DNA from 3 places in the Streptomyces sp. NPDC023573 genome. Region 3 is predicted to be linked to each of the others. Evidence: riboswitches for the same ligand, from Rfam matches in the RefSeq annotation. Region 3 holds a riboswitch; each other region holds the start of a gene.
The links. A riboswitch is a leader RNA that binds a small molecule or an ion and turns the genes downstream of it on or off. The one in region 3 is predicted to bind cobalamin.
Positions count from the first base shown of each region.

Region 1: linked by a shared signal. The riboswitch ahead of ACZ32T_RS20955 (energy-coupling factor ABC transporter permease) and the one ahead of ACZ32T_RS24815 (FecCD family ABC transporter permease) in region 3 are both predicted to bind cobalamin.
Region 2: linked by a shared signal. The riboswitch ahead of ACZ32T_RS23415 (ABC transporter substrate-binding protein) and the one ahead of ACZ32T_RS24815 (FecCD family ABC transporter permease) in region 3 are both predicted to bind cobalamin.

Region 1 is NZ_JBVHKB010000006.1:194,751-205,134, reverse strand. It holds gene ACZ32T_RS20985 (response regulator) at 1-574, opposite strand, end outside; gene ACZ32T_RS20980 (sensor histidine kinase) at 571-1,770, opposite strand; gene ACZ32T_RS20975 (ABC transporter ATP-binding protein) at 1,936-2,922, shown strand; gene ACZ32T_RS20970 (ABC transporter permease) at 2,919-3,941, shown strand; gene ACZ32T_RS20965 (FHA domain-containing protein) at 4,088-4,825, shown strand; gene ACZ32T_RS20960 (protein kinase domain-containing protein) at 4,822-6,162, shown strand; cobalamin riboswitch at 6,217-6,399, shown strand; gene ACZ32T_RS20955 (energy-coupling factor ABC transporter permease) at 6,430-7,140, shown strand; gene ACZ32T_RS20950 (energy-coupling factor ABC transporter substrate-binding protein) at 7,137-7,487, shown strand; gene cbiQ (cobalt ECF transporter T component CbiQ) at 7,494-8,243, shown strand; gene ACZ32T_RS20940 (energy-coupling factor ABC transporter ATP-binding protein) at 8,240-9,106, shown strand; gene ACZ32T_RS20935 (VWA domain-containing protein) at 9,111-10,384, opposite strand, start outside.
Region 2 is NZ_JBVHKB010000007.1:223,463-233,846, reverse strand. It holds gene ACZ32T_RS23440 (MFS transporter) at 1-298, shown strand, start outside; gene ACZ32T_RS23435 (type B 50S ribosomal protein L31) at 400-663, shown strand; gene ACZ32T_RS23430 (carbohydrate kinase family protein) at 753-1,742, shown strand; gene ACZ32T_RS23425 (acyl-CoA dehydrogenase family protein) at 1,750-3,603, shown strand; gene ACZ32T_RS23420 (hypothetical protein) at 3,600-3,770, shown strand; cobalamin riboswitch at 3,854-4,040, shown strand; gene ACZ32T_RS23415 (ABC transporter substrate-binding protein) at 4,071-5,144, shown strand; gene ACZ32T_RS23410 (FecCD family ABC transporter permease) at 5,174-6,226, shown strand; gene ACZ32T_RS23405 (ABC transporter ATP-binding protein) at 6,223-7,026, shown strand; gene ACZ32T_RS23400 (PRC and DUF2382 domain-containing protein) at 7,111-8,127, opposite strand; gene ACZ32T_RS23395 (adenosylcobinamide amidohydrolase) at 8,467-9,093, shown strand; gene ACZ32T_RS23390 (NAD(P)-dependent oxidoreductase) at 9,174-10,070, shown strand; gene ACZ32T_RS23385 (GlsB/YeaQ/YmgE family stress response membrane protein) at 10,232-10,384, opposite strand, start outside.
Region 3 is NZ_JBVHKB010000008.1:43,887-54,270, reverse strand. It holds gene ACZ32T_RS24850 (ABC transporter permease) at 1-1,360, opposite strand, end outside; gene modA (molybdate ABC transporter substrate-binding protein) at 1,432-2,220, opposite strand; gene ACZ32T_RS24840 (cytochrome P450) at 2,457-3,704, opposite strand; gene ACZ32T_RS24835 (NAD(P)/FAD-dependent oxidoreductase) at 3,823-5,034, opposite strand; gene ACZ32T_RS24830 (ferredoxin) at 5,031-5,231, opposite strand; gene ACZ32T_RS24825 (TetR/AcrR family transcriptional regulator) at 5,277-5,930, opposite strand; gene ACZ32T_RS24820 (hypothetical protein) at 5,924-6,115, opposite strand; cobalamin riboswitch at 6,248-6,397, shown strand; gene ACZ32T_RS24815 (FecCD family ABC transporter permease) at 6,499-7,608, shown strand; gene ACZ32T_RS24810 (ABC transporter ATP-binding protein) at 7,608-8,381, shown strand; gene ACZ32T_RS24805 (ABC transporter substrate-binding protein) at 8,416-9,438, shown strand; gene ACZ32T_RS24800 (SCO1431 family membrane protein) at 9,778-9,924, shown strand; gene ACZ32T_RS24795 (glycoside hydrolase family 18 protein) at 10,006-10,384, opposite strand, start outside.

The sequences.
Region 1 (10,384 bases), on a different contig from region 3:
CGTTGGCGAGGTGCGTCTTCACCGTGCCCACCGAGATGGACAGCTCGACGGCGATCTCGGCGTTGGTCAGTCCTCTGGCCACCAGACGCACCAGGTCCTTCTCCCGTGCGGAGAGCGCGGTGTGCGGCTCCCGGTGCGCGGGCGTCGCGCTGTTGAGGCGCCGCAGCAACCGTACGGTGATGGCCGGGCTCACCAGCGCCTCGCCGGAAGCGGCCGCCCTGATGGCCTCGACGAGCAGGGCAGGGCCCGAGTCCTTGATCAGGAACCCGGAGGCGCCTTCGCCCAGGGCCCGCTGGACGTACTCGTCGTCGTCGAACGTCGTGACCACGACGACCTTCGGCGGGTCCACGGTGCCTGGGCGGGTCAGCCTGCGCAACGCCTCCAGACCGTCCATGCGGGGCATGCGGATGTCCATCAGCACCACGTCGGGCCGGTGGCGCTCGGCGAGCTCCACCGCGAACACCCCGTCCGAGGCCTCCGCCACGACGTCGATGTCGTCCTCCGCGGCGAGGATCATCGCGAACCCCGCACGGACCATCGCCTGGTCGTCGGCGATCAGCACACGGATCGTCATCGGGCCGCCACCTCCGCCGTGGACACGGGAAGCGTCGCCTCGACGCCCCAGCCGCCCGCTGTCACCGGGCCCGCCTGGACACGTCCGCCGATCAGGCCCACCCGCTCGGCCAGGCCCTTCAGCCCGAAGCCGCTCCGGGAGACCTGGCGCGGGCGCCCGTCGTCGCTGACCCGCACGGTGAGCCGTTCTCCCGAGCGGTCCACACGCACCCGCACCTCGGTGCAGCCATGGGCGTGCTTGCGTACGTTGGTGAGGGCCTCCATCACCACACGGTGCGCGGTGGTGGTCACCTCCACCGGCAGGTCGTCGAAGGTCCCTTCCACTTCGAGCCGCGCCCGGGCGCCTCCGACGGCCGAGAACTCCTCCACCAGGGAACGCACTTCGCCGATGCCCGCCAGCGGCGTCAGCGCCACTTCCCCGTCGGCGTCGCGCAGCATCCCCACCATGTGCCGCATGGACGTCAGCGCCTCGGAGCCCGCCTGCTCGATTCTCCGCAGCGCCGGCGGCACCAGTTCGGGCCGCCGGTCCGCGATCGCGTGGGCACCCTGTGCCTGGACGACGATGCCGGTCACGTGGTGGGCGACGAAGTCGTGCAGATCCCTGGCGAACTCCGTCCGCTGCTCCAGCCTGAGGGCCGCGGCCTGCCGTCGCCGGTCCGCCAGGAGCAGGCGCATACCCAGGCCGACGCCCAGTGCCGTCACCGCTGCCAGCGCGAAGAGCAGCGCGAAGATGGTGGTGGACTGCCGAACCGAGACCGATACCGGCCGCAGCACGATCGCCATGAGGAGCACGGGGAGGGCCACCGCCGCCCACGAGGGCGCCCCGCGCCGGGCGACGACCAGCAGGATCCACACCAGAGCCGCCGGTTCGGCGTATCCCAGCGCCTCCGCCCCGACCCTCATCTCCAGGTGCAGCGACACCGAGAGACACAGCGACATCACCGCCAGCGTGCAGCCGGCCGCCGGCAGCGCCCTGCTGCCGAGGCGGGGCGAAGCGACGACCAGAGCGATGGCCAGCAGGGCGCCCCCCAGCTTGACGGTGCCCAGCACCGAGTCACCGGGTCCCCCGATCCGGTAGAAATCGCCGCCCACCCAGTCCATCACGACGAGGCCGGTCAGGGCCACGACCAGAACCAGCCGGACCGTGACAAGCAGCTGCGGATGGTCCTTGGCCCGTGTGGCTGTGGGTGCGGCCAACCTCGCCGGCATCTCTCTCACCGTCCTCCCGCCGACCGGCCGAAAGTCGGAGTCGGCCGCGCATGATCTGTCTTTTGCCTGATCCGCCGCAGGCCACGGCGGAGAAGAGTGGTGTCCACCGGGGCGGCGTGTCATAGCCGACCCTCCCACACGCACAGGAGTCACATGAACCACGCAGAGGTGCACCACGGAAGCGGGCCGGGGTTCGGGCGGCCCGTCGGCGCGGCTGCGATCGAGGCCCATGGGCTCGGCAAGCAGTACCGGCGCGGCTGGGCGCTGCGGGACGTCTCCTTCCAGCTGCCTGCCGGGCGGGTGTGCGGCCTGGTCGGTCCGAACGGCGCCGGCAAGAGCACACTGATGGGCCTGGCCACCCACATGATCCGGCCGACGACCGGCGCCCTGCGGGTGTTCGGCGCGGCGCCGGGGTCGGCGGAGGCCGTCCTGAGGACCGCGTTCCTGACCCAGGAGAAGCCGTTGTTCCGGCGCTTCACCGTCGCGGAGACCCTGCGACTGGGCCACGAGCTCAACCCCTGCTGGGACCAGGAGGTCGCCGAGGGCATCGTCCGCGCCGGCCAGGTGCCGCTGAAGGCGAAGGTCGGCACACTGTCCGGGGGGCAGCGCACCCGCGTCGCCTTCGCCCTGGCTTTCGGGAAGCGCCCTGACCTGCTCATCCTCGACGAGCCGATGGCCGATCTGGACCCGCTGGTCCGCCGCGAGCTCATGGCCACCCTGACGGCGGAGGCCGCCCAGCACGGCACCACGGTGCTGGTCTCCTCGCACATGCTTGCCGAGCTGGAGCACATCTGCGACTACCTCCTCGTCATCGCGAACGGGGGGCTGCGCCTCGCCGGCGAGGTGGACGAACTACGCGCCGCTCACGCCCTGATCGACGCCCCGGGAGGCAGCACCTCCCCCGCCCTCGCGGCGCACCGGGTCGTCGAGCCTCACAACGAGGGCCGACCGGGCGTCCTGGTGCGCCTCGGCGGACCGGTCGGGAACGGCAGTCCGGCCGCCGAGCCGCCCACCCTGGAGGAGCTCCTGCTCGCCTACCTGCGGTCACCCGACGCGCCTTCCCTGATCGCCCCCAGCGCCCGCGTCGGCGACATCCACGACATCATCACCCACGACCGTACGAAGGCTGTGACCGCATGACCACGCTCACTCACGACCCGGCCCGCACAACGCCCACCCGGTCAGCACGCAACCACTGGATCCCCCGGCTGGGCGGGCCGGTCTGGCTGGTCTGGCGCCAGCACCGCGCCGCGTTCTGGACGCTCATCGCCGTCACTCTCCTCGGCGTGGTCGTCATGGTTCACCTGCGCGGGCAGATGATGGACTACCTGGCCACCCAGGACCCGACCTCGCGGAGGGCCGGCGGCCTGCCGCCCGAGTTCGAGGCGCACGCCCAGCGTCTGTTCAGCATCGGGAACTACCTCGGCTACGTCCCCGTCCTGGCCGGTGTCTTCCTCGGGGCCCCGCTCATCGCCGGCGACCTGGAGAGCGGCACGGCCAAACTGGTGACCTCGCAGTCCGTCAGCCGACTGCGGTGGCTCATCACGAAACTGGCCGTTCCCGCCGTGATGCTCGCCCTGTCCACCGGCGTGCTCAGCGCCGTCCTCACCTGGTGGTGGCACCCGGTCAAGGGCTTGTCCAGCGGACTCATCTGGACCTCCTTCTTCAGTGTCACGGGGGTCACACCGGTGGCCTACGCCCTGCTCACGTTCACGGTGGGTGTGGCAGCCGGCCTGATCCTGCGCCGCACGCTGGTGTCGATGGTGGTCACGCTGGGCATCGTCGTGGCGATCGGCTTCGTCTGGGACGAGCTCTGGCGGAGTCTGGGGCATGTCATGTCGCTCACCACCGACAAGGGCGTCGGGCCCGGTGCGGCACCGCCGGAGCTGCCCACCGAGGCCGAGCAGCTGGGGCAGGGCACCTACTTCCTCACCAGCTCCGGTGACCGCCTGGACTGGACCACCTGTCTCGACCGGATCGAGGACGACCGGGCGCACACCGCCTGCCTGGAGTCCAAGCACGTCATCGGCTGGTCCCTGGACTACCTCCCCGTCACGCAGATGGACACGATGCAGTGGCTCGGAGCCGGCGTCATGCTCGCGGTCACCGCCGCCGTCGCCACGTTCGTGATCCTCTGGGGGCGCAAGCGGCTCCTGTGACCCCTGGTCCCCGGGCCGCAGCCGCCGCCGGTGTACGCCGACCCGCCGAGCAGGCCGCACCGCTGGGTTCTGCTCCGCCACCTGCGTAGGCTTTCCGGCGTTGAACTGGGGAGAGTTGACCCCGATGGATCGGGGAGGGGGACCTCATGTACAGCGTCATCGTCGTGCCGCCGTCGTGCGGCGACGTCAAGGATCAGATCAGGATCACCGCAGGCGAGCGCGTGACTTTCGGCCGGTCCGGGAGCGACGGAGGTTTCGCCGTCGTACACGCGGGGGTGGCCAGGGTCGCCGGGGAGATCGTCGCGCACAGGACCTTCTGGCTGCTGAGCAACTTCAGCGAGGACCAGACGTACGTGGTGGAGAACCCGGAGGGCGCCGGGGAGCACATCAAGGTCGCGCCGGGCCGGCTGGAGGCGCCCGTGCCCTTCGAGTTCGGGCGTGTGGTCCTGCCGGCCTCGGGTGATCTGCTCACTTTCGACGTCTGGGCGCCTCGACACGCGTTCCGCAGCGTCCCGCGCCACGGACTCGACGGGTCCGCCACCGTCCCGGCCTTCGTACTCGACCGCACCAAGCGCTACTTCGCCGTGCTGGCGGCACTGTGCGAACCCAGGCTGCGCGGTACGACCAGCGCCCCGCTGCCGGCCGTCGAACAGCTCATGGACCGGCTCCGTCCGACCTGGCCCACGGTCAGCCGGTCGGCCGTCTACTGGAACATCGACTATCTGTCCGTGAAGCTGCGGTTGCGCCCCGACCGGATCGCCGCGGAACCCGGTCAGCGTGTCCACGGGAAGAAGGAGTCCCTCGTCGCGCTCGCGCTCCGCTTCGACCTGGTCCGGGAGGACGACCTCGTGGTGCTCACACCTGTCGGAAAGGTGGCGCAATGAGCGGGCAGCTGTACGCGGTCTCCGTCCCCAAGGGCTACCGGGTGGGCTCCTGGGAAGTCGGCGGACCCATCGCCTCCGGGGCGTTCGCCACCGTCTACACGGGGCGGCGCGTGGGCGCCGGCGATGTCACCGAGCCGGATCTGCCCGAGCGGGCCGCGCTGAAGTTCCTGCCCACCGGCACCCGCACTCCACGTCAGCTCAGCCATCTGCGCGAACTGACCGAGCGTGAGATCGACTTGCTGGCCAGGCTCCGCACGCCCCGCCTCATCCGCATGTACGAGACGCTGACGGTCGACGACCCGGGCCGCCCGGAGCTGGACGGCTCCACCGTCCTCGTCCTGGAGCGGGCCGAGGCCGATCTGAACCAGCTCCTGGAGCGCACCCCGGTCCCGGAGGCGGGACCGTCCCTGCTCGCGCAGATCTGTGAGGGTCTGCACCAGCTGCACCACGCGGGATGGGTGCACGGAGACCTGAAGCCGGCCAACGTGCTGCTCCTGAAGGACGGTTCGGCCCGGCTGGCCGACTTCAACATGGCGGCCGAACTGGAAGGCACCCACGCCTACGCCCCGGCGTTCGCCACCCCCGACTACACCCCGCCCGAGCTGTTCTGGCCGGAGATCGACGAGCGCGGCACGCGCATCCGCCCCACCTGCGACATCTGGGCCTTCGGCGTCCTCGCCCATGTCGTCCTGACCGGGTCGTTCCCGCTGCCGGGCGCGACCGCTGAGGCCCGGGCCGACGCGGCGACGCAGTACGCGCGCGGTGGTGCGGAACTGCGCCTGTCCCCCGCCCTCCCCGACGGCTGGCGTGACATCGTGCGGGAGTGCCTGGCCCCCACGCACGAGCGACGTCTCGCGGACGCCGGCGCGCTGCTCCGCCGGGTGGAGCGGCTCGCGGGCGCCTCCCGTTCGGCGAGGCTGCCGAGACTGCGGCCGAGACGGTGGCGGCGCCTGCCCGTCGCGGCGGCACTCGTGGCGGCGCTGCTGGGGGGAGCCGCGTACACCTTCCTGCCGGACACCGCGGAGCCCAGCGCGGCCCCGCCCACCTGTGAGAGACCCGTGGTGTACGAGGACACGCACGGCCGCGGCTACATGGCGGGCCACAGCGGCACCTGGGACTTCAGCATCAGGCGGGGAGACGGAGGCAGCCAGGTCAGGGAGGCCCAGTGCCTGCTCAGACACCTGCACGGCATCACCGAGGTCGGCGAGGTGGACGGCGACTTCGGGCCCATGACGCATGGAGCCGTCGTCACCTTTCAGGAACGGGCAGGGCTGGACGCGGACGGGACGGTCGGCCCGGAGACCTGGCGCGCCCTCCGCAAGGCGGAAGAACCGTGACGGTGGCCGCCCTCGGCGGCCTCGGGCCCGCTTGTCATCGCCCCCCGCCCGGCACTACTGTCGCCACGCCTTGGTGATCGGGAAATCGGTGTGATGCCGGTGCGGCCCTCGCCACTGTGATCGGGAAGTCCGGCTCCGGCCCTCACGGGCAGCCACTGGGTCCTTGTGACCCGGGAAGGCGGAGTTCGGGCGGTGTTACCCGTAAGCCAGGAGACCGGCCAAGGCACTTCAACCATCCACGAGGTGCTGGAGAGGGTCTGCTGAGCCATGCACATAGCCGAGGGTTTCCTGCCTCCGGCGCACGCGATCGCCTGGGGTGTCGCGTCCGCGCCGTTCGTCGTCCACGGAGTCCGCTCACTCACGCGTGAAGTCCGGGAGAACCCCGAGAGCACACTGCTCCTGGGGGCTTCCGGGGCCTTCACGTTCGTTCTTTCCGCTTTGAAGATCCCCTCCGTGACCGGGAGTTGCTCCCACCCCACGGGCACGGGGCTGGGTGCCATCCTGTTCCGCCCGCCGGTCATGGCGGTCCTGGGCACCATCACCCTGCTGTTCCAGGCGCTCCTGCTCGCCCACGGCGGGCTGACCACGCTGGGTGCCAACGTCTTCTCGATGGCGATCGTCGGGCCCTGGGCGGGGTACGCCGTCTACAGGCTGCTGCGCCGGTACGGTGTGCCGCTGATGGTGGGGGTGTTCTTCGGCGCGTTCGTCGCCGACCTGTCGACGTACTGCGTCACGAGCGTGCAGCTGGCGCTCGCCTTCCCGGACCCGGGCAGCGGCTTCCTGGGCGCGCTCGGCAAGTTCGGCTCCATCTTCGCGGTCACCCAGATCCCGCTGGCGGTGAGCGAGGGGCTCCTGACCGTCCTGGTCATGCGGCTCCTGGTGCAGTCCAGCAAGGGAGATCTGACCCGGCTCGGCGTGTTCCTCGCCGGAAGGCGGGACCGGACCAGGACGGACGGAACCGAGGCGGTGGCCCGATGAACAGGAACACGAGGATCAACGCCCTTCTGCTGCTCGTCGTGGCCGCGCTGGCCGTCCTGCCGCTGGCCCTCGGCCTCGGCGACGACGAGAAGGAGCCCTTCGCGGGAGCCGATGCCCAGGCCGAGACCGCGATCACCGAGATCGATCCCGGGTACGAACCCTGGTTCTCCCCGCTGTACGAACCACCGTCGGGCGAGATCGAGTCGGCGCTCTTCGCCCTCCAGGCCGCATTGGGCGCGGGCGTACTCGCCTACTACTTCGGCCTGCGACGCGGGCGCCGTCAGGGCGAGCTGCGCGCGGCCACGCGGCAGGAGAGCGCCGGGGAGCCGGCGGCCCGGGAGAACTGAGCGCTCGTGCTGCCGATCGACGCGGCGGCGCACAGCAGTCGCTGGCGCCGCCGCCATCCCGTGGACAAAGCCGTACTCGGTCTGGGACTCACGGTCCTGGCGATCTCGCTGCCGCCCTGGCCCGGAGCCGCGCTGATCCTCCTCACCGCCGTCGCCGTGCTGCTGGGGCCTGCCGGTGTGCCCGCCCGCCACCTCTGGCGGGCCTACCGGGTCCCCCTGGGCTTCTGCGTCACCGGGGCGGCCACGCTGCTCGTCCAGGTGGGCGGGCCGGAAGGACTCGTGACCCTGGCCGACGGGGGGCCGGCCCGTGCCGGTGAGCTGCTGCTGCGCACCTCCGCGGCATCGCTCGGGGTCCTGCTGTTCGCCTTCACCACCCCGATGTCCGACCTGCTGCCCCGCCTGGTCAAGGCGGGGGTGCCGGCGCCTGTGGTGGACGTCGCCCTGGTGACGTACCGCATGAGCTTCCTGCTCCTGGACTCGGTGCGCCGGATCCGGGAGGCCCAGGCCGCCCGGCTCGGGCACACCACTCGGGCCGCCGCCTGGCGGTCGCTGGCGGGGCTCGGGGCCACCGCGTTCGTCAGGGCCTTCGACCGCGCGGCACGGCTCCAGGCCGGTCTCGCCGGGCGCGGTCACGACGGGACCCTGCGTGTCCTGGTCCCCGACGCCCGTGTCTCCGGCCGGTTCGTGGCCGTGAGCATCGCCCTGCTCGCGGCCCTCACCGCGCTGACCCTCGTCCTGGAAAGGCCCCTTTCATGAGCGCATCCGCACTGCTCGCCCTCCGGGACGCGTCCTTCGGGTACGAGGACGGGCCTGCCGTGCTCAGCGGCCTCGACTTCGAGGCGCGGGCGGGGCGTGCGCTCGCCCTGCTCGGCCGGAACGGCAGTGGGAAGACCACGCTGATGCGTCTGCTCAGCGGCGGGTTGCGCCCCCGCGAGGGCCAGTTGACGGTGGAGGGCCACCCGGTCACGTACGACCGGAAGGGCCTGACCCGGCTGCGTACGACGGTCCAGCTGGTGGGGCAGGACCCGGACGACCAGTTGTTCGCCGCGTCCGTCTCGCAGGACGTGTCCTTCGGGCCGCTGAATCTCGGGCTCTCCGACAGCGAGGTGCGGGCCCGGGTGGACGAGGCGCTGGGCGCGCTCGACATCATGGCGCTGGCGGACCGGCCCACCCACCTGCTCTCGTACGGGCAGCGCAAGCGGACCGCCATCGCGGGCGCGGTCGCGATGAGGCCCCGGATGCTGATCCTCGACGAGCCGACCGCCGGTCTGGACCCGGACGGTCAGGAGCGGCTGCTCGCCACGCTGGGCACCCTCCGGGAGAGCGGCACCACCGTCATGATGGCGACCCACGACGTCGACCTGGCCCTGCGCTGGGCCGACGACGCCGCGCTCCTCACTCCCTCGGGCGTCCGAGCCGGGCCGGCTCCGGCGATGCTCGCCCGTACGGATCTCCTGGAGGAGGCCGGACTGCGGCTGCCGTGGGGCGTCGCGACCGCCCGGCTGCTGCGCGCGCACGGCCTGCTGGACGCGTCGGCGCCCGGCCCCCGCACCCCCGAGGAGCTCGCGGGTTTCGCCTCGTCCGCCGACGGCGGGGGGCAGGCCAACACCCGCCGGTGAGCGGTCAGATGAGGCGGAAGAGGTCGCCGGCGGCATGGACGTCGGTGAGGTCCTCGATGGTGCGGAGGTTGTCGCACAACGCGTCCAGGACGGTGCCGGGTGCGGCGGCCTTCGTGGCCCCGACGGCCACACCGAAGGAGCGGAAGCCCAGCGTGTGCTTGGCGTCGTTCCAGCTGCGCATCCACTGCTCGCTGACGTCGCACTCCCCGTCGGTGATCATCACGATGTCGCCGCGTCGGCGCCCGTCCGAGTTGAACTCCTCGTCCAGCAGCCTGACGGCCGCCGCGAGCGGGGTCCTGAACTCGGTACCGCCTCCGAAGAAGTGCTCGGCGAAGTCGAGGACGCCGGCGATGCCGGCCGGCTGCGAGCCCGGGAAACGGCACACCTTCACGGAGTCGGACGAGGAGAAGAGGATCCCGACGAAGTCACGGCGCGCCCGGCGGGCCTGGTCCAGCAGCGCCAGGGCGCAGGCCTTGGCCCACGCCTCCCGCGTGACACCACCGGTGCCGGACTCCAGCATCGAGTACGAGCAGTCGACACAGGCGATGATGGCGCCCTTTCCCGTGGTCTGCTCCCCCCGGCTGTCGTAGAGCATCAGCCGCGACTCGGCGTACCTCGCGGCGAACACGCTTCTCATGGCCGGCACGCCGAGGTTGGCCAGCTCGGAGGGGATGACCCGGGAGAGGTCGTCGCCCAGGGTGATTCCGACCAGTTCGCCCGGGCCCTGCTCGACCTTGCGGGCACGTTCCCCCTCGGCCATCTGCCTGAACCGGCCGATGAGGTCCGCGAACCGCCCCAGCCGGCCCGAGCGCAGCCGCTCGGCGAGCCGGGCACGGCGGTCGAACGGCATCCGCTCCAGCTCGCCCGGTCCCACACCCCACGCGCGCATCAGCTCGGCCTCCTCGCGGGACTGCCCGGCGGCCTTGCCCGAGCCGCTCCGGGCGGCTGCGCGGATACCCGGAGCCGCGGCGGCGAGTGCCTGCCCGGCCTCCTGGGCCGCCTGCCGCGCTGCGGCGTCGGCGGCCTCGGCCGTCTCGACGGCCCGCGTCAGGGCGTCGGCCGTGGTGTCCGGCACCGTGCCGTCCTCCTCCGCCTCCCCGGCGGCCTGCTGGAGCGCAACGGTGGCGGCGGCCGCCGCGTGCTCGGCCCGCTCCCGCGCGCTTTTCGCCCGCCCGGCCCGGTCAGCCGCCTCCTTGGCCAGTTCCAGCATCAGGCGCAGGGTGTCGGACTGGGCGAGCACGGCCGTCGCGGCGGCGTAGGGGTCGCCGGACGTCTCGC
Region 2 (10,384 bases), on a different contig from region 3:
CACGGCCGCCGCCGGATACGGACTGGTCTATCTGGGCCTGGGCGCCGCAGGGCCCACCGAGAACGCCCTCCTGCACCGCCGCGTCGACACCTCCGGCCGGGCGACGGCCCTCTCCGTGCAGTCACTGGCCCAGCAACTCGTCGGGGCGGCCGGGGGCCTGGTCATCGGCGCGCTGCCCGCGGGCCCGCTGCCCTGGCTGCTCGTCGCCGTCGTGCTGCTGGCCGGAGCACTTCTGTGGACCCGACGCACCACCTCCGCTCCGAAGGCGGCCCCCGCCCCGAGCGGGACGGGGGACTGACCCGCTGCTCCGTACGGACGTCCCGGATCGCGCCCGCCCCCGCCGTTCGGGAGGCTGGCCCGAAGCCGGGACGCGAGATCCCCGTACCTCCAGGAGCAGAGATGCAGCAGGACAAGCACCCGTCGTACCGTCCCGTGGTCTTCCGTGACCGTTCCGCCGGGTACGCCTTTCTGACCCGGTCCACCGCGTCGAGCGAGCAGACGATCGACTGGGACGACGGCAACACCTACCCGGTCATCGACGTGGAGATCTCCGCCGAGAGCCACCCGTTCTTCACCGGCAAGGCCAGGGTGGTCGACACCGAGGGCCAGGTCGCCAAGTTCGAGCGGCGCTACGGCGACGAAGGGCGCGGCGGCGCCTCCTGAGCCCCGGGTCACCCCGGCTCCCCGCACCCGGGCAGAATCGGCGGCGGTGCGCACCCTCACCACGACCGCCCTCCAGGAGACCTGCCCCCATGCCCGACAGCCCCGTCCTGCTGGTCATCGGCGAATGCGTCGCCGACATCGTCCGGCTGCCGGGCGCGCCGGACCGGACCCACCCCGGCGGCAGCCCCGCGAACGTCGCGTACGGTCTGGCCGGACTGGGCCGGAGCACCACGCTGATCACCCAGCTCGGCCCGGACCCCGACGGGCGGCTGATCGCGGAGCACCTGGCTTCGGCCGGGGTACGGGTCCTCGACGACGGCAGCGGCGCGCCCACTCCCACCGCCACGGTGGACCTCGACGAGGCGGGACGGGCCACGTACACGTTCGAGATCGGCTGGACGCTGCGCCCGGTCGCGTGGCCCGGGGAGCCGCCCCGGCACGTCCACACCGGGTCCCTCGCCACCGCCCTCGACCCCGGCGCGGACGTCGTCCTGGACCTCGTCGAGTCGCTCCGCCCGGCGGCGACCGTCAGTTACGACCCCAACGTCCGGCCCGCACTGATGGGGGACCACGCCCGTGCCGTACGCCGCGCCGAGCGCTGGGCCGCGCTCAGCGACATCGTCAAGGCCAGCGACGAGGACCTGCGATGGCTGTACCCCGACGAGGCGCCGGAGACGGCCGCCGAGCGGTGGCTGCGCTCAGGGCCCGCGGTCGTCCTGCTCACCCGGGGCGCCGGAGGGGCGACGGCCTTCCTGCCGGGCGGGACCGTGAGCGCCGGCGCGCCACCCGTCAGGGTCGTGGACACGGTGGGCGCGGGCGACGCCTTCATGTCCGCCGCACTGCACGCCCTGGCCTCGTACGGACTGCTCGCAGGACGGGCCCGCGCACGGCTGCGCTCGCTGGACGCCACCGTCCTGGGCGACGTGCTGCGCCACGCGGTGGCGTCGGCCGCCGTGACCGTCGGACGGGCGGGTGCCCTGCCTCCCGACGAGGAGGAGCTGGCGGCGGCTCTGACCAGCGTGCCGGTCCGGGAGCGGCAGACCCTCCAGGGGTGTCCTCGCCCGCACCACGATCGTTGATTTCGTTATGACCGTGACCCTTACCGACACCGCCCCACCGTCCACCACCGAACTGCTGACCGGCGTCATCCTCGGTCCGGAATTCCGCCGTGAGCACGGGTTCTGGCAGCGGCTGATCAGCACAGAACCGTTCCGCCGCCCCGCCGGCGGAACGCCCGAAGAGCGACTGGACCTCGCCTACGACCGGTTGCGGATCCTCAACCTCTCCCTCGACAGCGGCGCACGCCTCGCCGCCGACCCCCGTGCGCTGGCCGCCCTGCACGCCTGGCTGGGCCCGGTGGACCCCGCGCTGACCACCGTGGCTGGAATCCACTACAACCTCTTCCTCGGCAGCCTCCTCGACCACGAGTGCGCCGGCCGCCGCGATCTGTCGGACTATCTGTCGATGCGGCGCATCGGCACCTTCCTCTGCACGGAGGTGGCACACGGCAACAACGCGGCGGCCATGGAGACCACCGCCACCTACGACCGTGAACGGGACGGCTTCGTCCTGAACACCCCGAACCCGGGCGCACAGAAGTTCATGCCCAACACCAGCCCGGCGGGCGGAGCCAAGTCCGGCCTGGTCGCCGCCCGCCTGGTGGCCGACGGCTCCGACCACGGGGTGCGCCTCTTCCTGGTGCCGCTCACCGACGACACGCAGGCGCTGCCCGGTGTCCGGGTGCGGCGGCTGCCGGCCCGGATGGGCAGCCCGGTGGACCACTGCCTGACCTCGTTCGACCGGGTCTTCGTGGCACGGGACGCCCTGCTGGGACCAGCCGAGGAGGGCGACGTCCCAGGGGAGTTCAGAACGGGGCCAGGGGACAGGCGGCGTCGTTTCCTCACCGCGATCGGGCGGGTCACCCCCGGCCGCATCTCCATGAGCGCCTGCGCCGCGGGCTCGGCCCGCGCGACCCTGGCGGTCGCCGTACGCTACGGCGGGCACCGGATGATCTCCGGCTCCCGGGGCGCACCACCGGTGCCGGTGAACGCCCACCGGACGCACCACGGACCGCTCGCCTCGGCGATGGCCATGGTCTTCGCCATGAGCCTGCTGTACCGCAGGGCACAGGAGCGCTGGGAAGCCCGTACGGACGAGGACGCCCGGACGGACGCGGTGAGGCTGGTCGACGTCGCCAAGGCGTGGATCACCTGGCGGGCCCGCGACGTCATCGTCGAGAGCCGTGAACGCTGCGGCGCCCAGGCGCTGCTGGAGAACAACGGCATGACCGAACTCGTCACGGGCGTGGAGGGCGCCATCACCGCGGAGGGCGACAACATCGCCCTGTACGCCAAGGCCGCGGCCGACATGCTCTTCGCCGCAGAGCCCGGCGGTGGTGACGACGCCCCCGACCGGGCCCCGTACCCCGGGGACCTCGCCGACCCGCACTTCCTGGGCCGGCTACTCGCCTCGGTCCAGGACATCTGGTTCGCCCGCGCCAGGGCCCGTGCGCTGCGGGCACCCGACACAGACACCCTCGGCCGGTGGAACGCGGCCTCGGGCCCCGCCCTGCGCGGCGTCGAAGCCTACGCGTACCGGCAGGCCGCCCAGGCCTACGCCGAGGCCCGCGCGACACTGCCCGAAGGGGCGGCCAGGGAACGGATCGGCGAGCTGGAGCGGCTGTTCGCCCTCGAATGGGTCTCCCGTAACAGCGGCGACCTGCTGGCCGCCGGTCTCCTGAGCACCGCTCAGGTGGACGCCTTGCCCGAGGCCGTCGAGGAGCTCGTCACGGCCGTCGCCGCGCACGCCCCCGAGCTGGCCGAGTCCTTCGCCCTGCCCGAGGAACTGCTCGCCGACTGGCCGATCGCCGGACCCGGCTACGCGGACGCGTACGACGACCCCGAGGGCCCCTGGAACACCGGCCTGGCGGACGCCCGATGAGCGCCGGAGGCAAGGGACAGGCCGTCTGCTGCCGCCTCGGCGAGCACCTGGAGATCCTGGGTCTGCGCGCCGTCCTGCTCGCCTACTGGGGCACGACGTCCGTGCTCGCCCGCCGCGGCGGAAAGCCGCAGCCCGCAAGCGGCGAATCGGTTCACCCCAAGCGCTGACCCGCCCGACGGCCGGCCGGTACGGAGAGGGAGAGACCCCTCGCCGTACCGGCGACGGCCCCCGGGGCAGGCGGCGCGCAGCGTGATAGCTTGCAGACGCCAGTCACACTCCACGTGGAGTCAGGGAATCCGGTGCGAATCCGGAGCTGACGCGCAGCGGTGAGGGGGACGGGCGGGGCCACAGCCACTGGGACACCCACGGGTGCACCGGGAAGGCGCCCCGTCCGGACGAACCCGAGTCCGAAGACCTGCTGGCAACCGCTTCCGCACCGGGAGCGGAACTCCGTACGGGCTCCGCGCATGAGCCCAGAGAACGCCGAGGTCTCCGTGCCGCCCATAGCCAGCACCGCACGCCGAACAGCCCTGCTCATCGCGGGACTTGTCCTTCTGACCGCCTGCGGGGAAGGCGGCGGCGCCTCCGACGGCGCGGCCCGGTCCGCCGCCGGCGACGGCTTCCCGGTGACCCTGGAGAACTGCGGCCGTACGGTGACAGTCGACTCGCCACCGCGTCACGCCGTCTCACTCAACCAGGGATCCACCGAGATCCTGCTCTCCCTGGGCCTCGCCGGCAGGCTGGCCGCCACCGCGACCTGGACGGACCCGGTGATGAAGGGCCTGGAGAAGGACGAATCCACGGTGAAGCGCCTCGCCGAGAACCAGCCCTCCTCCGAGAAGGTCCTAGCCGAGGAACCCGACTTCGTCAGCGCCTCCTTCGCGTCCACCCTCGGCAAGGGCGGGGTGGCACCCCGCGACCAGTTCGAGGAGCTGGGCGTACCGACGTACCTCTCGCCCTCCGACTGCGCGGGCAAGGACAACACCGGCAGCGGCGACGGCTCGCGCTCCGAGCCCCTGACCATGGACCGCGTGTACGGCGAAGTGCGCGACCTGGCCAAGGTGTTCGGCGTCCCGGAGCGCGGCGAGAAGCTGGTGAAGAGCCTTCGCGCACGCGTCGACAGGGCGACCGCGGACATCGACGCGTCCGGCACCACGATGCTCTACTGGTTCGCCAACTCCGAAGCCCCGTACCTGGCCGGGTGCTGCGGCGCCCCCGGCATCATCACCGAGGAGCTGGGCGCGAAGAACGTCTTCGACGACACGCACGAGGAATGGCCCCAGATCAACTGGGAGACCGTCGCCGACCGCGACCCCGACGTCCTGGTCATCGGTGACCTGAGCCGGAAGTCGCAGACGGCCGAGAGCGCGGCGAAGAAGATCGAGTTCCTGGAGTCCAACCCCGCCACGAAGAACATGGACGCCGTCCGGCACAAGCGGTACGTCCTGCTCAGCGGCCAGGCGATGAATCCGACCGTCCGGACCGTGGAGGGCGTGGAGCGCCTCGCGGCCGGGCTGCGCTCGTTCGGGCTCGCGGGGTGACGAGGACCGAACGCGCCCCGGACGTTCGGGTGGAGCAGCCGCCCCCGGCCCGGACGCCACCCGCAGTCCGGGTCCTGCGCGACGGCGTCCTGTGGACCGCCGGGATCGTCCTGCTGCTCCTGTCCGTCGCGGTGGCCGTCACGATCGGGCCCGCCCGTGTCTCCGTCCCGGACGTCTGGGCCGCGGTGGCCTCGCACCTCGGCCTGGGAGACGGGCGGCTGACCCCGATCCGTGACGGCATCATCTGGAACCTGCGCATGCCCCGCACCCTGCTGGCGGCGGTGTGCGGGGCCGGACTCGCGGTGTGCGGCACCGTGATGCAGTCGCTGCTGCGCAACCCGCTCGCCGACCCCTTCGTCCTCGGCGTCTCCTCCGGGGCGTCCACCGGGGCGGTCGTGGTCGTCGTCCTGGGCGTCGGCGGCGGAGCCGTGTCGGTCTCGGGCGGTGCGTTCGTCGGGGCGCTGTGCTCGTTCGCCCTCGTCCTGCTGCTCAGCCACACCCTCGGCGGATCCACCGACCGGGTCGTCCTCTCCGGGGTCGCGGCCATGCAGCTCTTCTCCGCGCTCACGTCCTTCGTCGTGATGACCGCCGCCGACGCCGAACAGACCCGGGGCGTGCTCTTCTGGCTGCTCGGCTCGCTGAGCGGGGTGGGCTGGAGCGAAGTGTGGATGTGCTCGGCCGTGCTGGCCGTGACCCTGCTGATCTGCCTCGGCCACGCCCGTACGCTCGACGCCTTCGCCTTCGGCCAGGACGCCGCGGCCGCGCTGGGCGTGCACGTGGGACGCACCCGGATCGTGCTGCTCTGCACCACCGCGCTCCTGACGGCTGCCCTGGTCAGCTCGGCGGGCGCCATCGGCTTCGTCGGCCTCGTCCTCCCGCACGCCGCCCGGGCGCTGACGGGCTCGGGGCACCGACGGCTGCTGCCGGTGACCGCTCTCGCCGGAGCCGTGTTCCTGGTCTGGGTGGACACCCTGGCCAGGACCGTCCTCGACCCGCAGGAGGTCCCGGTCGGTGTGGTCACCTCCCTCATCGGGGTACCCGTCTTCGTCATCGTCCTTTACCGCACCCGGAGGAACGCGTGAACCGGACAGCGGTCCCCGGCGACGGCCTGCGCGCCGACCGGGTCGCCCGGGAGGCCGGCGGGCGGATCGTCCTCGACGGAGTGAGCATCGCGCCGCCGCCCGGCACCACCGTCGGGCTCCTGGGGCCGAACGGCTCCGGGAAGACCACGCTGCTGCGGGTGATGGCGGGCGTGATCGCGCCCGGCGCGGGTGTCGTCACCCTCGACGGCCGCACGCTCGCCGAGACCGGCCGGCGCGGCGTGGCCCGCCGCGTGGCCGTCGTCGACCAGCACGCGGTCACCCAGGTCGACCTGAGCGTGCTGGACGTCGTACGCCTCGGCCGCATCCCGCACCGCCGGGCCTGGTCGGCGCCCGGGCCCGAGGACGAGGCCGCCGTGCGCGAGGCTCTGGCGCGCACCGGACTGGCCGACCGCGCCGCCCAGTCCTGGCACACCCTGTCGGGTGGCGAGCGCCAGCGGGTGCAGATCGCCCGCGCCCTCGCCCAGCAGCCGCGGGAACTCCTCCTGGACGAACCCACCAACCACCTGGACATCCAGCACCAGCTGGAGCTGCTCTCCCTGGTCGCCGTGCTGCCCGTCACCGCCGTGGTCGCGCTGCACGATCTCAATCTGGCCGCCATGTTCTGCGACCGGGTCACGATCATGAAGGAAGGCAGGGTGGTCGCCGGGGGGACGCCCTCGGAGGTGATCACCGAGGAACTCATCGCCGACGTGTACCGGGTGCGCGCGGTGGTCACGCCGGAAGGGCCCGACGGACGCCCCTCCGTGCGGTTCCTGCCGGGCGGAGCGGCCCACCGGTGACGGCGGGACGAGAGGGCGGGCCCGTGAACCGCCCGGGTCCGCCCCTCGCTGCTGTCGCGCGGCCTTTCGCCGCTGTGTGAGGGGTCAGCGACGACGTCCCTGGCCGAACTCGCCGCCCATGTCCTTGCCGCTGCCCATGTCGTCCTTGCCGTCCGCGTAGTCGATCTTCTCCTTGCGGAGCTCGGCGGAGACTTCCTTCTGCTCGGTGACCTTGTTGGTTTCGAGACGGACCCGTTCCACGGGGACCGCCTCCTTGCGGACGGTGGCTCGTTCGGCGTGCAGGGTGACTTCGACGTCCTGTTCGCCGAGGTCGTGCGTGCCCTTCATGCCTGTGGCCTTGTCGCCCGGCTGCAGAGGCTCGCGCACCACGCGCACCTCCTCGTGGGACACCGGCACCGTCCGTGTGACGTTCTCCGTCACGACGTACTTGTGCAGACGTGCCCTCCCGCTCTCGTACTCCTCCGTGCCGACCTGGAGCTGCTCCTCGGAGCGGACCATCTCCTCACGGCCGCCGGCACCCGCGGCGGACCGCTCGGCTCCGGCTCCGGCGAGCGGGCGGGACGTGGAGGACGTCTCCGTGTCGCGGTGCCTGCCCGCGCCGGCCCCGGTGGTGCCCGTGCCGGCGGTGGTGCCGGTGGCCTTCGCCTGGCCGCCGGAGGCCGTGCGGGCGGTGCCGGCGGCACCGGCTGCCCCGGCTGCGCCCGCGGCACCCATGGCTCCCGTTCCGGTCCCGGACGTCGTGCGCGCGTCGCCGCCCGCTCCGGTGCGTCCGGTGGTCTTCCGGGTCATTCCGTAGTGCCTGTAGAGCTCCTCCTCCTCCGAGACGGAGAGGTGCGCGTCCGCATCGACCCGGGGGGCGTCCTTGACGCGGTCCTTCGGATGCGAGACGTGCAGGTCGGAGCCCACCCGGCGGGCTCCGGCAAGCGGGACGAAGCTCTCCTTCATGCCGAACATGCCGGTCTTCACCGTGATCCAGTCGGGCTTGCCGGTGTCGTCGTCGACGTACACCCGCCCCACTGTGCCGACCTTCTCTCCGTCGCTGTCGTAGACGGTCAGACCGTCGAGTTCTCCGGAATCCGTGAAACCGTCAGCGGCTCCCATGGCCGATTCCTCCTCGCCCGGGCGCGTCCTGCGGTCGGTTCCTGCAGGGAAGGCGCGTCCGGATTCCATCGCGCCTCACCCGGTTGGACGGTGCAACTTCCCGGCCTGTGCGGCGGGCGGCCCAGAACACCGGGGAGGTGCGGTGGCCCCGCTCCACGCGCATATCGGGCCCGCCACACGCATTACGCCATTCGAGTGAGTGAGCACTCTCCCGGGTGCGCCGGGTGTGCGCTCCCGGCCCGCCCGTATGATCGACGCCGCTGCCGACGGTCGGCAGGCTTGTCACGGGGGTGCCTCATCGGATCCGTAGTCATCCGTCAGCCTCGGCAGCGGGGCGAACTGCTGGCCCGGCAGGAGGACGGCCTCGGGCTGCACCACCTGGTCTGGCGGCTGGGGCCCGGCTGGCGCGTGTGCAGCAGCGCCGTGCTCGGCGGCGGGATCGGCCCGCGGGCCTGGATCCTGAACGCCCAGGTGCCCGGCGGCTACCCCCGGCTCGACCCCGGCAGGCACCTCGCCGAGATCGCGGCGTCCGAGGCGCTCGACGGGCCGGGCGCCGGACTGATGACAGCCGCCGATGTCACGGCCCGCACCGTCGCCGACGACGGCGGAGCGACCGCGACCGTCACCAGCGGCCTCGGCGTACGGGGATGGGCAGCGGCCCCGGCCGAGGGCACCGACGGCCCTCGCCCGCCCGGGACCGTCAACATCGTCGTCACCCTCCCCGTGGCGCTCTCCGACGCGGCCCTGGTCAACGCGGTGGCCACCGCCACCGAAGCGAAGGTCCAGGCGCTGGTGGACGCCGGACTCGACTGCTCCGGGACCCCGACGGACGCGGTGTGTGTCGCCGCGCCGGAGCCGGGAGGGCAGTCCGGTGAGCCGTTCGCCGGACCGCGTTCGCGCTGGGGCGCGCGACTCGCCAGAGCCGTCCACCGCGCCACCCTGGAGAGCGCGCTGCGGCAGTCTTGAGACCCACGAGTCCTGGAACTGCCGCAGTCCCGGGGCCCACAGGTCGCGAGACCGGCCCGCACCGACGAAGGGAATCTCCCATGACCACCGCATCCCCCGCCGACGCCGCCCCCGGCACGCCGACCGTCGCGGTCCTCGGCACCGGGATCATGGGGTCCGGGATGGCCCGCAGCCTGCTCAGGGCGCAGCTCCCCGTCAGGGTCTGGAACCGCACACGGTCCAGGGCCGAACCGCTGGCCGCCCACGGCGCCACCGTGACGGACACCCCCGAGGAAGCGGTACGCGGAGCCGATGTCGTCCTCACCGCCCTGAACGACGGCCGGGCCGTGGCGGAGACCCTCACCGCCGCCACGCCCGGCCTGCGTCCGGGGCAGGTCTGGATGCAGAGCGCCACCGTGGGCCTCGGCGCCACGACCGATCTCGCCCACCGGGGCGCCGGACTGGGGCTGGTCTACCTGGACGCCCCGGTCTCCGGCACGAAGCAGCCGGCGGAGCAGGGCACGCTCACCGTGTTCGTCTCAGGCCCCTCGAGCGCCCGCACCACGGCACTGCCCGTCCTGGAGGCCATCGGGCAGCGCACCCTGTGGGTCGGGGAGGAGCCGGGGGCCGCCACCCGGCTCAAGCTCGTCGCCAACACCTGGGTGATCAACCTGGTCAACAGCGTGGCGGAGTGCCTCAACCTCGCGGAGGGACTCGGGCTCGACCCGCAGCTCTTCCTGGACGCCATGAAGGGCGGCCCGCTGGACACGCCGTACCTCCAGGGCAAGTCCGCGGCGTTGCTCTCCGGTGATCTCAGCCCGAGCTTCGCGCTCTCCACCGCGCTCAAGGACTCCCGGCTGATCCTCGAGGCGGCCGAGGCCTCCGGAGTGACGCTCGATCTGGTCGCCGCCTCCGCCGAGCGGTTCACCCGGGCGGAAACGGCCGGACACGGCGGCCAGGACATGATCGCCACGTACTACGCGGGCCGCTCGGCCTGAGCCCCTGCCTTCGGCCGGCCGCACCGGTCAGTGCTGGGACAACGCACTCGGCGAGTCGTTCTTCTCGACCATGACCGCACTCGCGCAGGTACGGCAAACGGCTCCCCAGCAAGCAGAGGGGGAGCCGTTTGCGGCGAGCGCGGACTGCGGGCAGTCGGGAATCAGGCGCGGCGCGAGTGCCGATTGCCGGTGATGACCCGGTACAGGACCAGGAGGATGATGGAGCCGGCAATGGCGGCGATCCAGGTGGAGAGGTCGAAGAAGCCGTCGATGGAGTCGACCCCGAAGATGACCTTGCCGAGCCAGCCGCCGAG
Region 3 (10,384 bases):
CCAGCGGTTCGTCGAGCAGGAGCAGCCGGGGCCGGGCGGCCAACGCCCGGGCGAGCGCGACACGCTGGGCCTGGCCTCCGGAGATCTGCCCCGGTCTGCGGTGCGCGAGATGCCCCACACCCAGCCGGTCCAGCCACATCTGCGCACTGCGACGGGCCTCGGCGCGCGGGACGCCACGGGCGCGGAGCCCGTACGCCGTATTGGCCGAGGCGTTCATGTGGGGGAAGAGCGCCCCGTCCTGGGGGACCCATGCCACGCCCCTGCGGTGCGGGGGGAGCGCGGTCACGTCGGTGTCGCCGAGCCGGAGTTCGGCGTGAGCGCGCGGGGTGAGGCCGAGGAGTGCGCGTAGCAGGGTGGTCTTGCCGGCGCCGTTGGGGCCGACGACCGCGATGGTGGTCCCGGCGTCCGCGTCCAGAGTCAGGTCGTTGAAACCCGTGACGGTGGCATGGAGCGGCCAGCCCGGCCCCGTGTCACGCGTGACGTCCGGGGCGGCACGCGTGTCCATCTGCGGCGCCTGGCCCGGGCCGTCGGCCGGGGCGCGAGGCCGGGCGGTGTGCGGGGTTCCGGTCCATCGTCCGCGCAGTGCGACGAGTACGGCCATGGCGATGACCAGGAGGAGAAGCGAGACCGAGGTCGCGGCTTCCGGGCTGTCCTGGAGCAGCAGGTAGACCTGGAGGGGGAGCGTCTGCGTCGTGCCGGGGAGGTTTCCGGCGAAGGTGATGGTCGCCCCGAACTCACCGAGGGCCCGCGCCCAGGTCAGCGCCGCGCCCGCGGCGAGACCGGGGGCGACCATGGGCAGGGTGACGGTGAAGAACACCCGTACCGGTGAGGCCCCCAGCGAGGCCGCGGTCTCCTCGTAGCGTGGGCGCAGTCCTCCCAGAGCGCCTTCGAGGCTGATCACCAGGAACGGCATGGCGACGAAGGTCGCGGCCAGGACGGCGCCGGAGGTGTGGAACGGCAGCGTGATCCCGAACGTGTCCTCCAGCCAAGGGCCGAGGAGCCCGCGCCGGCCGAAGGCCAGAAGGAGGGCGACGCCGCCGACGGTCGGTGGCAGGACCATCGGCAGGAGCACGAGAGAGCGGACGAACGCCTTGCCGGGGAAGTCGACCCGGGCCAGGAGCCAGGCCAGCGGCACACCGAGGACGAGGGAGAGCCCGAGGGCCCAGGCCGAGACGAGCAGGGAGAGCTTCAGCGCCTGGGTCGTCCCGGGGTCGGTCAGGTGCGCGCCCAGGTCGGACCAGGACGTACGGGTGATGATGCCCAGCAGAGGCAGGAGCAGGAAGGCGATGGCCAGCAGCGCGGGGATCGCCAGGGCGATCGGGGCTCGGGGGCCGGTGGCGCGGCGGCGGAGGCGTCTCATGAGGATCCCTGATGCTGAAGTGCCGTGCGGGGCCTGCCCGGAAGACGGGACCCCGCACGGGCGAATGCCCGCTACGGCTTCTGGAAGCCGGCGTCGGCGAGGATCTTCCGGGCCTCGGGGGAGGACAGCCATGCCACGAACGCGCTCGCGGCCTCGCCGTTCTCGGAGGTCTTCAGGGTCGCCGCCGGGTAGGAGGCTACGGCGTTCTGTGCGTCCGGGATGTCGATCGCCTCGATCTTGCCGGTCGCCGTGGCGGCGTCCGTCCTGTAGACGAGACCGGCGTCCGCCTCGCCGAGCTCGACCTTGCTGAGGACGGCGCGGACGTTGGGCTCCTGGGAGACGGGCTTCACCTCGGTCCTCTGCGCGTCCAGGATCTGCCGGCTGTAGCGACCGACCGGCACCTCGGGCGCCGCGAGGACGACCTTCAGACCGGGGTCGGCGAGGTCCTTCAGGGTCTCGACCCCCTCCGGGTTCCCCTTGCCCGTGGCGATCACCAGACGGTTCTTCGCGATGACGGTCGGCGACCCCGTGTCGGACTTCAGCCCGTCCATCGTCTTCGTGTCCGCCGTCACCAGCGCGTCGGCGGGCGCGCCCTGCTCGACCTGTGCGGCGAGCTCCTGAGAGCCGGCGAACGAGAAGGTCACCTCGGTGCCCGGGTGTCCCTTCTCGTAGGCCGCACCGGCCGTCTTGAAGACGTCGGTGAGCGAGGAGGCGGCCAGCACCGTCAGGTCGGCCCCGGACGCCGACGTGCTGTCACCCGAGTCCTTCGCGTCGTCGCTGCCGCACGCGGCCAGCGGAACGAGGAGAGCCGCCGTCAGGACGGCCGCCGCCGTGGGCCGCCGGGTGAAGGTGAGAGACATGGGGGAGAGCTCCTTGGGGACGCGGCGGGGTCGCGCCACCCGGGCGGGTGGTGGAGAGCCGCGCCGGGGGGCCGATCCCCAGTATGGGGCCGCATGTGCGACAGATTAAAGGAGTTCCGTTCTCATTTACAAAGCTTGATGCGAATCTCCATGGCACATGCGGCGGCTCCTGGAGAATGGTCCCACTCCGGCAGGCGGCCGGTGGTGCCAGGTGAGCGGCCCGCTCCGGCGCCCCGTCACCAGGTGACGGGCAGGGCGTGCAGGCCGTAGATGACGGCGTCGTGCTTGAAGGGGACGGCGTCGATGCCGTCGACGGTGCGGAGGGTGGGGATGCGGCGGAAGAGGGTGGGATAGACGACCTGGAGCTCCATGCGGGCCAGCGGCTGGCCCACGCAGTGGTGGGCGCCGGCCCCGAACGCCTGGTGGTGACGGGCGTCGCGGGTGAGGTCGAGACGGTCGGGGTCGGGGAAGACAGCGGGGTCGCGGTTGGCGAGTTCACCGAGGAGGATGACGCCCTCTCCCGCACGGATGGTGCGGCCGGCGATCTCGATGTCCTCCAGGGCGGTGCGGCGGCGGCCGAGGTGGACGATGGAGAGGTAGCGCAGGAGTTCCTCGACGGCGTCGCGGATGACGGCGGGGTCGTCCGTGTCGCGGATCAGGGCGAGCTGCCCGGGGTGCTGGAGGAGCAGGAGCGTGCCCAGGCTGATCATGTTCGCGGTGGTCTCGTGTCCGCCGAGGAGGAGGAGTACGCCCATCGTGGCGGCCTCCCGGCGGGTGAGTTCGCCGTTGTCGATCTGTGTGCAGAGGCTGGAGAGGAGGTCGTCGCCGGGCTCGGTGAGCTTACGGCCGACGAGCTCGTCGAGGTAGGCGGCGAGGTTGGTGTGGGCCGTCTGCCGTTCCTGAGGAGAGGCGACGGCCGAGACGATGACCTTGCTGTTCGTCTGGAAGAACTCGTGGTCCTGATAGGGGACACCGAGCATCTCCGAGATGACCAGGGAGGGGATCGGCAGGGCGAGTGCCTGGACGAGGTCGGCCGTGCCGGGACCCTCCAGCATGGCGTCGACGAAGTCGTCGGCCATCTTCTGCACGCGGGGACGCATCGCCTCGATGCGCTTGATGGTGAAGGCGCCGCTGACCATGCGGCGCAGCCGGGCGTGCTCGGGGTCGTCCATGCCGACGAAGCTCAGGTCGGTGCTGCCCGCGTGGGCGTGCGCGGGGTCCACGGGGCTGGGGAAGCCCGGCCGGGTGAACTCCACGCTCAGGCGCGGGTCGGACAGCAACGCCTTCTGCTCGGCGTGCCCCGTGACGGCCCAGGGAGTGCTGCCGCCCCAGGAACGGACCCGGGTGAGCGGGCCGTACCCGGACAGCGCCCGCATCTCGGGGGAGGGCGCGAAGGGGCATTCCGGGGAGCGCGGCCGGGGGAAGCCGGGGATGCCGTCGGCGCTCGCCTCGGGAGTGGCGGGAGTGGCGGGAGTGCTGGTCATGGTCTTCTCCGGTGGGGTGGGCCGCCTCCGACGCGGCGGGCGTGGGAGGCGTACGCGGATCAGTCGGTAGGGGCCACGGAAGCGTGCGGCCGTCTGAGCGTGCCGGGCGTGCCGGAAGTCAGGCGTTGCTTCCGGCAGCGGCGGACTCGGGCCGGGGGGTGGGGGCGTACCGGTCGAGCAGGAGCCGGCGGTGCAGGCGCGCCTGTTTCGGCATGTTCCAGCCGAGGACCGCGACGGGGCGGCCCTCACCGTCGACGTAGAGGGCGACGAACCGGCCCTGCTCCGTGCTCCCTTCGACGATCCGCAGGGTGGCGGCCGGCGTGGGGAGCCCGTACACCTGGATCTTCACGCCGAGCTGGTCGGTCCAGAAGTAGGGGACGGGACTGTAGGGGCGGTCCTCGCCCAGGATGTTCGCCGCGACGGACTGCGCGTGCTCGGTGGCGTTCGTACGGTTCTCCAGCCGCAGGGACCGGCCGAGGGCCTCGTGGTGGAAGCGGGCCACGTCCCCGGCGGCGTAGACCCCGTCGGCGGCGCGGCAGCGGGAGTCGCACACCACTCCGTCGTCCAGTGCCAGCCCGCTGCCGGCCAGCCAGTCGGTGGCGGGGGTGCTGCCGACCGCTGAGACGACGAGATCGGCGGGCACCGTGTCGCCGTCGGCCAGGCGGACACCGGTGACGCGTCCGCCGGCCGTCGCCGGCCCGTCCACCAGTGTGTGCGTTCTCAGCCGTACCCCGTGCGCGGTGTGCAGCGCGGCGAGCAGTTCGGCGGCGGGGCCCAACTGCTCCCGCATGGGCGCCGCCTGCGGTCCGGCGAGCGTCACGTCGGCTCCCATGAGGCGGGCCGTGGCGGCGATCTCGGAGCCGAGCACCCCGTCCCCGACGACCACGACCCGCCGCGCCGCCAGCAGTTCCCGCCGGAGCCCCACGGCGTCGTCCAGGGTTCGGAGCACATGCACCCCCGCCGTTCCCGAAAGGCCCGGCAGCCTGCGCGCGCGTAGTCCGGTCGCCAGGACGACGGTTGCCGCCTTCAGTTCGGCTCCGCTCGCCGTGCGCACGGTACGGGTGGCGGCGTCGAGGGCCGAAGCGCGTTCGCCGAGGACGAATTCGGCCTCCAGGGCGTCCAGTACGTCACGGGTGCGCAGATGCGTGCGCTCGGCCTCCCACGTCCCGGCGAGTACCTGCTTGGACAGCGGCGGACGGTCGTACGGCGCGCCGCTCTCCTCGCCGAGCAGCGTGATCCGCTCGCGGTAGCCCTTACGGCGCAGTGTCTCCACGACGGCGAGACCCGCCGCCCCGGCCCCGACGACGAGCACACCCGACGGTGTGCTCACGCGCCCTCACCGAGGTGGATGGCGGCGGCAGGGCAGACACCGGCGGACTCCCGGACCGCCTCGTGCCGGTCGGCGGCCGGTGCGGCGTCGAGAAGGACGACGATGCCGTCCTCGTCGCGCTGGTCGAACACCTCCGGGGCGATCAGTACGCACTGCCCGGCGCCGCAGCACTTCTCCTCGTCAACAGTGATCTTCATGCTCTCTCCCTTGTGGGGCCGGGCCCTCGTCGGGCCCGGGTCGGTTCAGCGACGGGTGGTGGGCGCGGCGAGCAGCCCCACCAGCGCGTCCTCCAGCGTGTCGGCGGTGCGCTCCCAGGACGAGCCGGGACGGACCGGTCCCTCGGCCAGGGAGTGCTCCCGCTCCGCACAGGTATGGGTGATCAGATGACGGGCCATCTCGGCGCGCGCCGGGCGGACCTCCGGGGGAACGATGTCGTGCAGGCACGAGCCCAGTCCCTGGAGGGTGCGGCGCAGGCTGTCACGGGTGAGGGACTCGTCCGCCACCAGCGTCCGCATCAGCGGGTCGGTCATCACCTGCGCGGCGAACCGCGCGTGCCACGAGGGGACACCGAGAGCGGCATGGTGGTCGGTCACCGGGCGCACCAGGCAACGCACCCAGTCCCGCAGGTCGGTGCTGTCGCCCACGGCCTCCACATGGCGCGCGCGGATGGCGTCGACACCCGTGCCGTGCTTGGTCATGATGGCCCGTACGAGCGTCGCCCTGCTGCCGAAGTGATAGCTGACGACGGTGTTGTTGCCCTGGCCGGCCGCCTCGCCGATCTGGCGGTTGGAGACGTTCGACAGCCCGTGCTCGGCGTAGAGGCGTTCGGCCGCGGTCATGATGGCCTCGCGCGTACCGGCGCCCCGGCCGGTGCGAGGCTCTGTCCTGTTCACCATGTCACCGGAACCTCGCGCGGCGGACCGGTGAGCACGCCGTCATGGCGCCGCAGGGCAGCGGGGTCCACGGCGGGCCTGAGCCGCGGGAGTCGGCGCAACACCCGGAGCCGCACACGAACTTCGTCTCCGGAGTCCGGGGCGACGACCGTGCAGTCCAGCGGGCGGTCCTTCCTGACTGCGCTCATGGCTTCCTCCACACGTTTCAGGGGTCCCGGCTCCCCGACCACTAGACAGCACGCCTCCATGCAAATCAATCGACTGACTTAATCGGATGGCGCGGCTGGCCGGAAACGTGTGGGCGCCGTCATCCGGCGGCTTTCCCCTTGGCGGGCAGCCGTCCGGCACGCGATAGGCTGCATGCGCCTCGTGGGGGAAGTCCGGTCGAATTCCGGCGCTGACCCGCAACGGTAGGCGGAGCCACACACGGTTCCGTAAGCCCGATCACCCACGGTGGCGAAGCTCCTGTCGATCGCCGTGGACTGCGAGAGGTGCTGCGTACGGCGCGCCTGGCGTCCCGAGCCGCTCCTTGGATGACGTAGGCACGGCCCGAGGCGAAAGCGAACCGCCTGTGGCCACGCCCCGTGACCGAACACCCGCCGTGCTGCCGCGCGGTACCCGCTCCGGCAGTGGGCCCGCGCCCCCCGGACGCCTCCCCCTGCCCCTCCTGGTGACCGGCCTGTGCGTCGCGCTCCCGCTCTCCCTCGCCTGCGGGGCGGGGATCGGGGCCTCGGGGCTCACATGGGGCGAGACGCTGCACCACCTGTGGGCGGGGCTGACCGGCGGGGCCATAGCCCCGGACGAGGTCTCCTCGTACACCATCGTCTGGGAGCTCCGCTTCCCGCGCGCCGTCCTCGCCGCGGTCGTCGGGGCCGGGCTGGCGGCCGTCGGCGTAGCCGTGCAGGCCATGGTGCGCAACGCGCTCGCCGACCCGTTCGTCCTCGGCATCTCCTCGGGCGCGGCCGTCGGTGCCAACGCCGTGCTGATCTTCGGGGCGTTCGGCGCGCTCGGCGTCTGGGCGCTGTCCTCGGCGGCCTTCCTCTCCGCGCTCCTCGCCATGGTGCTGGTGTACACGATCGCCCGGACCGCACGGGGCCTGACACCGCTGCGCCTCGTGCTGACCGGCACGGCGATGTACTACGGCTTCTCGGCCGTGGCCACCTTCATGGTGTTCGCCGCCGAGCGGGGCGAAGCGGCACGGTCCGCGATGATGTGGCTGCTCGGCAGCCTGGGCGGGGCCAACTGGTCGTCCGTGCCGATCGCAGCCGGCGCGGTGGCCGGCGGCCTCGCCCATCTCGGCTGGTCGGCACGGCGCCTGAACGCCCTCGCCATGGGCGACGAGACCGCTGCCGCACTCGGTGTGGACGCCGGCCGTCTGCGCAAGGAGCTCTTCCTCGTCTCCGCCGCCGTCACCGGGGCGGTCGTCGCGGTCAGCGGGGCCATCGGCTTCGTGGGCCTGATGGTCCCGCACGCCGCACGGATGCTGGTCGGCGCGGACCACCGCCGCCTGCTGGCCGTCGCGCCCCTGGCCGGTGCCACCCTCCTGATCTGGGTGGACATCCTCTCGCGCGTGGTGCTCGCCCCCGCCGAACTGCCGGTGGGCGTACTGACCGCGGCCGTCGGCGTGCCGTGCTTCGTCCTGCTCATGCGCCGCCGCGCCTACACCTTCGGAGGCGTGTGATGCGGATCGAGATCGACGCACTCACGGTCGAGATCGCCGGTGCGCGGCTGGTGGAGGACGTCACGCTGCGAGCCGGCAGCGGACAGCTCGTCGGTCTCGTCGGCCCCAACGGCAGCGGCAAGTCGACCCTGTTGCGCTGCGTCTACCGGGCGCTCCGTCCCTCGGCAGGCGCGGTGCGGATCGGTGGCGAGGACCTGCGGACCATGACGGCCCGTGAGGGCGCGCGCCGACTGGCCGCGCTTCCGCAGGAAGTGGTCGCGGAGTTCGACTTCACCGTCGCCGAGACCGTGGCCATGGGCCGGCTGCCGCACCAGGGGCCGATGACCCGCACCACCGACGAGGACCGCCGCACATGTGAGGCCGCGCTGGAGGGCGTCGGGGCCGGCCACCTGGCCGACCGCGGCTTCCTCACCCTCTCCGGCGGGGAGAAGCAGCGGGTCCTGATCGCCCGCGCGCTCGCCCAGCAGCCCCAGGTGCTGGTGCTCGACGAGCCCACCAACCACCTGGACATCGGCCAGCAGCTGGAGGTCCTCGCGCTGGTACGCGGCAGCGGTCTGACCGCACTCACCGCCCTGCACGACCTCAACCTCGCCGCACGCCACTGCGACGTCGTCCACGTCATCGACGGTGGGCGGATCGCCGCCTCCGGACCACCTCACGACGTCCTCACGCCCGGGCTGCTGGCCGAGGTGTTCGGCGTCCGCGCGCACCGCGTAACGCACCCCGGGACAGGCGCGCCGCAGCTGCTCTTCGACCGGCTTCCCCCCGCATGACGCCCCGTCCCCCGCCCCAAGGAGTCCTCACGCCATGCGTCATCTCGTACGCCCCGCCGCACTGGCCCTCGCCGCCGCACTCGCCCTCACGGGCTGCGGGGCGGAGGTCACCTCGCAGGAAGGGAAGGAGGACGGCGCCCGTGCAGCCGGCGGCCACTACCCGGTGACCGTGGAGAACTGCGGGGAGAGGAAGACGTACGACAAGGCTCCGCAGCGGGTGGTCACCAACGATGTCGGCATCACCGAGATCATGTTCGCCCTCGGTCTCGAGGACCACATGGCCGGATACGTCATGCCCGACGACAAGGGGGACCTGACATCCGTCCCCTGGAAGGACGGTTACCGCAAGACCACGTGGCTCTCGAAGGAGCGAATCAACAAGGAGCTGGTCCTCGACGCCGGCGCCGATCTGGTCTTCGCTGGATGGAACTATGGATTCAGCGAGGGCGAAGGCTTCACGCCCGACGCGTTGCGGCGGGTGGGCATCGACTCGTACCTGCTCAGCGAGTCGTGCCGTAACGGACGGGGCAAGGCCCGCGGAGTGATGGCGCCGCTCGACGCGCTCTACACCGACCTGCGGAACCTGGGCAGGATCTTCGACGTCGAGGACCGGGCCGGCACGCTCATCGCCTCGTTCCGCAAGCAGGTGGCCGAAGCGCAGGCGCAGGCCCCGGAAGGCGCCGACCGGCCGCGCGTCTTCCTCTACGACGACGGCCAGGACAAGCCTCTGACCTCGGGTGCCTACGCCGGCCCCCACGACATCATCACCAAGGCCGGCGGCGACCACATCATGAAGGACCTCAAGGACAGCTGGACCACGGTGGGCTGGGAGACGGTCGTCGCCCGCGACCCCGAGGTCATCGTGATCAACAACTACGGGGACACCACCGCTGACCGGAAGCGGAAGTTCCTGAAGTCCTACGGGCCGCTCGCGAACGTCTCGGCGATCAAGAACGACCGGATCGTCGTCCTCGACTACGTCGACCTCGTCGAGAGCCCGCGCAACCCGGCGGCCGTCAGCTCACTCGCGGCGGAGCTGAGGGACCTCAGCTCCTGACCCCGGCCGGGCGGGCGCCGATGACCCCGGCGGGCGCCGGAGACGGGCAGGCAGGGGGCGCTGCGGGGGTGCCCGGGACGTCGGCCGCCGTCGCGTCCCCCGGCGGCTCGTCGCTCCGCACCCGGGGCCGACGACGGGTGTGGCATAGCGCACAGCGGGTCCCCCGCGCGGGGCGTCCTCAGCCCGCCGATCCCCCTGCGGGGGCGCGGATGCGGGCCTTCCTCCGGCTGCCGTCCCGCCGGCCGCTGTGACCCGGATCTCTACCGCGTCGCCCGCCTCCGCTGGCACTGTGGTCGGGTCACGGGGGACGCCCACTGCCGAACGACCGAGCGAGATGCCATGACCGCGACCACAGCCGAGAACCGGACCCGTACCCGCGCCCGCACCGGCGGCCCCGAGGACGGGCCGAAGGTCCTCGAGCACATCCTGGGCTGGACGCTCGTCGTCGTCCTCGCCATGTTCGTCACCCAGGCCGGACTGATGTGACCCCTGGACGACGGGTGGGGTGGGGCGCCCGCCCGGCACCCCACCCCTGACCCGCCCTGCGGACCGTGTACCCCGTCGGGGCTAGTTGATGGCCCGGATCAGCTCACCGTCCGTCGTGTCGCCGCTGAGCTCCCAGAAGAACGTCCCTCCCAGGCCCTGCTCGTTCTTGTAGTCCATCTTCGTGGCGATGGTGGCCGGGGTGTCGTAGCTCCACCAGTCGGTGCCGCAGAGGGCGTACGCCGTCCCGGCGACCGTGCCGGTGGCCGGGCAGCTGTTCTTCAGGACCTTGTAGTCCTCGATGCCGGCCTCGTACGTCCCCGGGGCGGCCCCCGTCGCCGTGCCACCCGGCTCCTCCTGGGTGACACCGGTCCAGCCGCGGCCGTAGAAGCCGATGCCCAGCAGCAGCTTCTCCGGGGGGATGCCCAGGCCCTTGAGCTTGGAGATCGCCGCGTCGCTGTTG